Regions from separate parts of the Hominiventricola filiformis genome, predicted to be linked through region 2. Evidence: predicted binding sites of a transcription regulator. Region 2 holds the regulator's gene; the other holds the start of a gene.
What was found. Region 2 encodes NrdR, which represses ribonucleotide reductase genes. Its sites were predicted from a motif close to CACAANATNTTGTG; they were not measured.
Positions count from the first base shown of each region.

Region 1: a site for NrdR is predicted at 1,293-1,306, ahead of nrdD (anaerobic ribonucleoside-triphosphate reductase). Genes of this name have one in related genera too.

Region 1 is NZ_JAJEPS010000001.1:77,725-81,388, reverse strand. Features, by position in the region: gene asnS (asparagine--tRNA ligase) at 1-673, shown strand, start outside; gene LKD36_RS00345 (metal-sensing transcriptional repressor) at 693-1,106, shown strand; gene nrdD (anaerobic ribonucleoside-triphosphate reductase) at 1,318-3,453, shown strand; gene LKD36_RS00335 (DNA gyrase/topoisomerase IV subunit B) at 3,531-3,664, shown strand, end outside.
Region 2 is NZ_JAJEPS010000003.1:22,600-26,263, forward strand. Features, by position in the region: gene alaS (alanine--tRNA ligase) at 1-1,459, opposite strand, end outside; gene efp (elongation factor P) at 1,530-2,087, opposite strand; gene nrdR (transcriptional regulator NrdR) at 2,199-2,648, opposite strand; gene LKD36_RS04440 (PRC-barrel domain-containing protein) at 2,781-3,047, shown strand; gene sigG (RNA polymerase sporulation sigma factor SigG) at 3,126-3,664, shown strand, end outside.

The sequences.
Region 1 (3,664 bases), on a different contig from region 2:
TGCAGCTGAGTTTTGGATGATCGAGCCGGAGATGGCATTCGCAGATCTTGACGACAATATGGAGATGGCAGAGGCAATGCTCAAATATGTCATCCGCTATGTGCTGGAAAATGCTCCGGAGGAGATGAATTTCTTCAATTCCTTCGTAGACAAGGGACTTCTTGACCGCCTGAATCATGTACTGAACTCCGAGTTCGGACATGTAACCTATACAGAGGCTGTGAAGATTCTGGAAGAGAATAATGATAAATTTGATTATAAAGTATCCTGGGGATGCGATCTTCAGACAGAGCATGAACGCTATCTGACTGAACAGGTATTCAAGCGTCCGGTATTTGTAACAGATTATCCGAAGGAAATCAAGGCATTCTATATGAAAGCCAATGAAGATGGCAAGACCGTAGCTGCCATGGACTGTCTGGTTCCGGGTATCGGCGAGATCATCGGCGGAAGCCAGAGAGAGGATGATTACGACAAACTGGCAGCACGTATGGACGAGCTGGGACTTGATAAAGAGCAGTATGGTTTCTATCTGGATCTTCGGAAATATGGTTCTACTCATCATTCCGGATTTGGTCTTGGATTTGAGCGTTGTGTGATGTATCTGACCGGTATGGGAAATATCAGAGACGTGATTCCGTTCCCGAGAACCGTAAAGAATTGTGATCTGTAATCATAAGGAGGCGGCAGGCATGTCAGAAGAGCATACACATACTCATGTTGCTCCAGACGGCACAGTGTATGAGCACATTCATACCCACGAGCACGAGGAGCAGGGCCATGATCATCATGAGCAGGGACATACCCATGAGCATGAACATTCGCATGCTCACGGACATACCCACACGCATGCGAATACAAAAGCAGTGCTGAACCGGCTGTCCCGTGCTATCGGGCATCTGGAATCCATCCGGAGAATGGTGGAAGAAGGAAGGGACTGCAGCGAAGTATTGATTCAGCTTTCTGCGGTAAAATCGGCGATCAATAACACCGGAAAGGTCATTTTAAAAGACCATATTGAACATTGTCTGGTGGAGGCGGTGGAATGTGGAGACATGGAAGCCATTGCCGATCTGACTGAGGCAATTGACCGGTTTATGAAATAACCGGATGCGAAAGATAAGGCGCAGCTCTCTTTGTCAAGAGGGCAGCGCTTTCTTTTTCAAGTTTGTGAAATATAGCAGAATTTCGAAAAAGATTCTTGTAGAGTTTTCAGCGTCATTGCGACTTGCATATTCGAAGTGGTTGGTATATACTTTTAATCAACATATCGATTTGATAGAGAAAAAAAACACAAGATATAGTAGGGGTGAGCGGATGTTATACGTAGTCAAAAAAGACGGGACAAGAGAGATTTTTAACGTTGAAAAGATTGTGAATGCAGTGAATAAGTCTGCAGCACGTATATTATATAAATTTTCAAGAGCAGAGATTCAGTTTATCTGTGAATTTGCTCAGGAACAGGCAGAATCGCTGGGCAAGGAAAATATTGATATTCAGGATATGCACAACATTGTGGAGGGTGCTCTCGACCGTGTAAACCCTGCAGTGGCAAAGAGCTACCGGGATTACCGGAATTATAAAAAAGACTTTGTCCATATGATGGATGACGTTTATACCAAGAGCCAGTCTATTCGCTACATTGGAGATAAAAGTAATGCCAATACGGACAGTGCTCTGGTAGCTACCAAGAGAAGCCTGATCTTCAATGAGCTGAACAAGGAACTGTACCGGAAGTTTTTCATGAACCGGAACGAGCTGCAGGCCTGCAGAGACGGTTATATCTATATTCATGACCAGTCTGCACGTCTGGATACCATGAACTGCTGTCTCTTTGATATTGCAAGCGTGCTTACTGGCGGTTTTGAGATGGGTAATGTGTGGTACAACGAGCCAAAGACCCTGGATACCGCATTCGATGTCATGGGAGACATTATTTTAAGTACCGCAGCCCAGCAGTACGGCGGATTTACCGTGCCGGAAGTGGATAAGGTGCTGGCACCCTATGCAGAGAAGAGCTATAAGAAATACAGGGAAGAATTCCTGAAATATACCGATCCGTCATGGGAAGGCACAGAGGAAAAGGCAGAAGAATATGCCATGAACAAAGTCCGCCGTGATTTTGATCAGGGATGGCAGGGAATTGAATACAAACTGAACACTGTTGGTTCTTCCAGAGGAGATTATCCCTTCGTGACCGTGACCATGGGTCTTGGACAGGAACGATTCGCAAAAATGTGTAATATTTCCCTCCTTCAGGTGCATCAGGGAGGACAGGGCAAACCGGGCAATAAAAAACCGGTATTGTTCCCGAAGATCGTATTCCTCTATGATGAGGCTATTCACGGAAAAGGTGGCTGCTGCGAAGATGTCTTTGAAGCAGGACTGGAGTGTTCCTCTAAGACCATGTACCCGGACTGGCTGTCCATGAGCGGAGAGGGTTATATTTCTGAAATGTACCAGAAATACGGCAGAGTCATCAGTCCTATGGGATGCCGTGCATTCTTAAGTCCCTGGTACGAGAGAGGCGGCATGAAGCCGGCGGATGAAAATGATAAGCCGATTTTCGTGGGACGTTTTAATATCGGTGCGGTCAGCCTTCATTTGCCGATGATTCTGGCTCAGTCCCGCTCTGAAAACCGGGATTTTTATGAAGTGCTGGATTACTATCTGGAGATGATCCGAAACCTTCATATCCGCACTTATGATTATCTGGGTGAGATGAGGGCATCCACTAACCCGCTGGCTTACTGCGAGGGTGGTTTCTACGGCGGACACTTAAAGCCGAGTGATAAGATTAAGCCTCTTCTGAAACCTATGACCGCTTCCTTTGGCATCACTGCCCTTAATGAGCTGCAGGAGCTGTACAATGGAAAATCCATCCGTGAGGATGGAGAGTTTGCCCTGGAGGTTATGAGATACATTAACAAGAAGGTCAACGAGTACAAGGAAGAGGACGGTATTCTCTATGCGATCTACGGAACCCCGGCAGAGAGTCTGTGTGGCCTGCAGATTGAACAGTTCCGTAAGAAATACGGTATCGTGGAAAATGTATCTGACCGCCCGTATGTGAGCAACAGTTTCCACTGCCATGTAACGGAAAATATGACACCTATCGAGAAACAGGACAAAGAAGGACGGTTCTGGGAGCTGTGCAATGGCGGAAAGATCCAGTATGTCCGTTATCCGGTAGGATATAATAAAGAAGCCATCCGTACTCTGGTGCGGAGAGCCATGAAGAAAGGGTTTTATGAAGGCGTGAACCTGTCTCTGGCCTACTGCGATGACTGTGGGTATCAGGAACTGGATATGGAGGTCTGCCCGAAATGCGGAAGCAGGAATCTGACCAAGATCGACCGCATGAACGGATATCTGTCCTATTCCAGAGTAAAAGGTGACACCCGCCTCAACAAAGCGAAGATGGCGGAAATCGCAGAACGTGTTTCCATGTAAATAATGTAAAATTTCAGTAACTGCCGCAGATCGATATCCTTCTGCGGCTCTGCTGTGTTATAAAGGAGTAGAAAAATATGGCAAAAAGCAGCACCTATGATGCGGACAGTATCTCTGTCCTGGAGGGACTGGAAGCAGTTCGGAAGCGTCCCGGTATGTACATCGGAAGTGTTTCTACCAAAGGCTTGAATCATCTCATTTACGAGATTGT
Region 2 (3,664 bases):
CGTCAGTCAGTGCTTCCACGATCTCTGTATCCGTGGTCAGAACAGTTACTTTGGATTCGTCAGTCAGATGATCATATCCGGTGAACTCACTGGTAACAGCTGCATCGATCTCATCATATACAGTCGCATCTGCTCCCATGTAGTTGGTTACTTCACGGGCAGAACGAGCCTTGGTACGCTGCTCTTCCATGCATGCCTTAAATCCTTCTTCGTCAATAGCGAATCCTTTTTCCTCCAGGATTTCTTTGGTCAGATCCAGTGGGAATCCGTAAGTATCGTATAATTTGAACGCATTCTCTCCGGACAGAGTCTTCTCACCGGCTACCTTCATCTCCTCTTCCAGCTGTGCCAGAATGGAAAGTCCCTGGTCGATGGTCTTGTTGAACTTATCTTCTTCCTGATTCAGAACTTTAAAAATAAACTCTTTCTTTTCTTCCAGCTCCGGATATCCGTCTTTAGATCCCTCAATCACGGTCTCAGACAGTTTTGCAAGGAATTTTCCTTCAATTCCAAGAAGACGTCCGTGACGTGCTGCACGGCGGATCAGACGGCGGAGTACATAACCACGTCCCTCGTTACTCGGCATAATACCATCGGAAATCATGAAAGTTGCGGAACGGATATGATCGGTAATCAGACGGATAGAGACGTCTTTTACATCATCCTTATGATATTCACAATGTGCAAACTCACATACTTTATCTCTCAATGCACGGACAGTATCCACATCAAAAATGGAATCTACGTCCTGAACAACACTTGCCAGACGTTCCAGACCCATACCGGTATCAATGTTCTTCTGAACCAGCTCTGTGTAGTTGTTGTGTCCATCATTATCAAACTGGGTAAATACATTGTTCCAGATCTCCATGTAACGGTCACAGTCACATCCTACCGTACAGCCTGGTTTGCCGCAGCCATATTTTTCACCGCGATCATAATAAATTTCAGAACACGGACCACAAGGACCTGCACCATGCTCCCAGAAGTTATCTTCTTTTCCAAATTTAAAGATCCGGTCTGCAGGGATTCCGATCTCTTTATTCCAGATGTCAAATGCCTCATCATCCTCCAGGTATACAGACGGATATAATCTCTGCGGATCCAGCCCGACCACTTCAGTCAGGAACTCCCAGGACCAGTGGATTGCTTCATCTTTGAAGTAATCTCCAAAAGAAAAATTACCAAGCATCTCAAAAAAGGTACCGTGACGTGCGGTCTTTCCTACATTCTCGATATCACCTGTACGGATACATTTCTGGCAGGTAGTTACCCGTCGTCTCGGCGGAATCTCTGCTCCTGTAAAGTAAGGTTTCAGAGGTGCCATACCAGAGTTAATCAGAAGAAGGCTCTTGTCGTTATGTGGAACGAGTGAAAAGCTCTTCATTTTCAGATGGCCTTTGCTCTCGAAGAAATCCAGAAACATTCTCCGGAGCTCGTTTACGCCGTATTCTTTCACTTTCTTTTCCTCCTGTCAAAAGACCCGGATTTTCATCCAGGTCTTTCAGAAAATTCTTGCTCAGTTGTCCTTATACACGGGACAGATACTCACCGGTTCTGGTGTCAATCTTGATCTTGTTGCCCTGCTCTACGAACAGCGGTACGTTTACAACTGCGCCGGTCTCAACGGTTGCCGGTTTGGTTGCGCCTGTAGCAGTATCGCCTTTGAAGCCCGGCTCGGTATCAATGATCTCAAGCTCTACAAACAGCGGAGCCTCTACTGCAAATACATTTCCGTTATGAGAACAGATCTTAACCATCTCATTCTCTTTTACGAACTTCAGAGAATCTCCAACGTCATCACTGTTCAGTGCGATCTGGTCGAAAGTCTCTACGTTCATGAAGTGATACAGATCTCCGTCACTGTACAGATACTGCATGTCCACACGGTCAATACGTGCTGCCGGGAATTTCTCAGTCGGGCGGAAAGTCTTCTCAACTACACCGCCGTTGATAATATTCTTAAGTTTGGTTCTTACGAATGCAGCGCCTTTACCAGGTTTTACATGCTGGAACTCCAAAATCTGATAAACGTTTCCCTCAATCTCAAGGGTAACACCATTTCTAAAATCTCCTGCTGAAATCATTATGTTCGTCCTCCTTATGTTACAAAGGGAATGCACAATCCCCTCACTTTAACTCATTTTATAATACTTTTCCGATCATTTCAACTATTTTATGAGAATTTTTTCATCTGCTTATTCCAGTATTTTTTTCAGTTCGTCCATAAATGTATTCACATCCTTAAATTCCCTGTAGACGGATGCGAAACGCACATAGGCAACAGAATCCAGATCCTTTAATTTTCCCATGACCAGCTCGCCGATTTCCTCACTGGAAATCTCCCTCTCTTCTTTATTGAATATACAGGCCTCCACATCATCTATCATGGCTTCAATCTGTGCTGCGGAGATCGGTCTCTTATGGCAGGCTCTGAATACACCGCCCTCTATCTTGGCGCGGTCATACGTCTCCCGGTTATTGTCTTTCTTAATGACAATCATTGGAATCGTCTCCACCTTCTCATAAGTGGTAAACCGCTTATGACACTCATCACATTCTCTTCTGCGGCGGATGGAATCTCCGTCATCCGCAGGTCTTGAATCAATCACCCTAGTATTATCCTTTCCGCAGTATGGACATTTCATCCCGGAATCCCTCCCTTTTTTCTTTCGTCCAGTATATAACAGCGTCCGCCTTAATGTCAACGAAAGAGCCGTCACTTTACCGGATAAATTTTACTTCGCCGCATACACTGAAATCAAAAAGAGGCATTGTGCATGCATTTTTGTGAGCTGAAAGAAAAAGACGTCATCAACCGCTGTAACTGTAGACGGCTCGGCCGGGTCAATGACCTGATCCTTGATCCGAAAAACGGCTGCATCTGCTCCATCGTCGTACCTGGACCATTCCGGCTCTGCGGGCTTCTCGGACCGGATCAGGAATACGTGATTCCCTGGAAAAAGATCTGTCAGATCGGTCCTGATATCATTCTGGTGGAAATCTGTGAGGAAGAAGTTCTGATGCCAAGAAAAATATGGAAATAGTTATTTCATGCCACCCTGCATAACCGTCCGTTTTTCGGAAATGCTTTTAACAGACAATCGACAGCAGGAGGAAATGAGATGATTCTGAACAAAGTGGAAATCTGCGGAGTCAATACATCGAGACTTCCGCTTCTCACGGCAGAAGAAAAAAATACACTGTTTGAGCGAATAAAAAAGGGCGACAAAGAAGCCCGGGAACTGTACATCAAAGGAAATCTCAGACTGGTCTTAAGCGTCATCAAGCGTTTCTCTTCCAGCAGTGAAAATGCCGATGACTTGTTCCAGATCGGCTGTATCGGCCTTATGAAGGCCATCGACAATTTTGACTGCACACTGGATGTCAAATTTTCCACTTATGCTGTTCCAATGATCGTGGGGGAAATCCGCCGTTATCTCCGGGATAATAACAGCATCCGTGTCAGCCGTTCCCTGCGGGATATTGCTTACAAGGCCATCTATGCCAGAGAAAGCCTGTCCCGCGAGACCGCTCAGGAGCCGACACTTCACCAGATCTCGGAAGCCATTCAGATTCCGGAAGAAGACATCGTCTACGCACTGGACGCCATCCAGAGCCCGATCAGCCTTTATGATCCGGTCTACACAGAAGGCGGTGATAC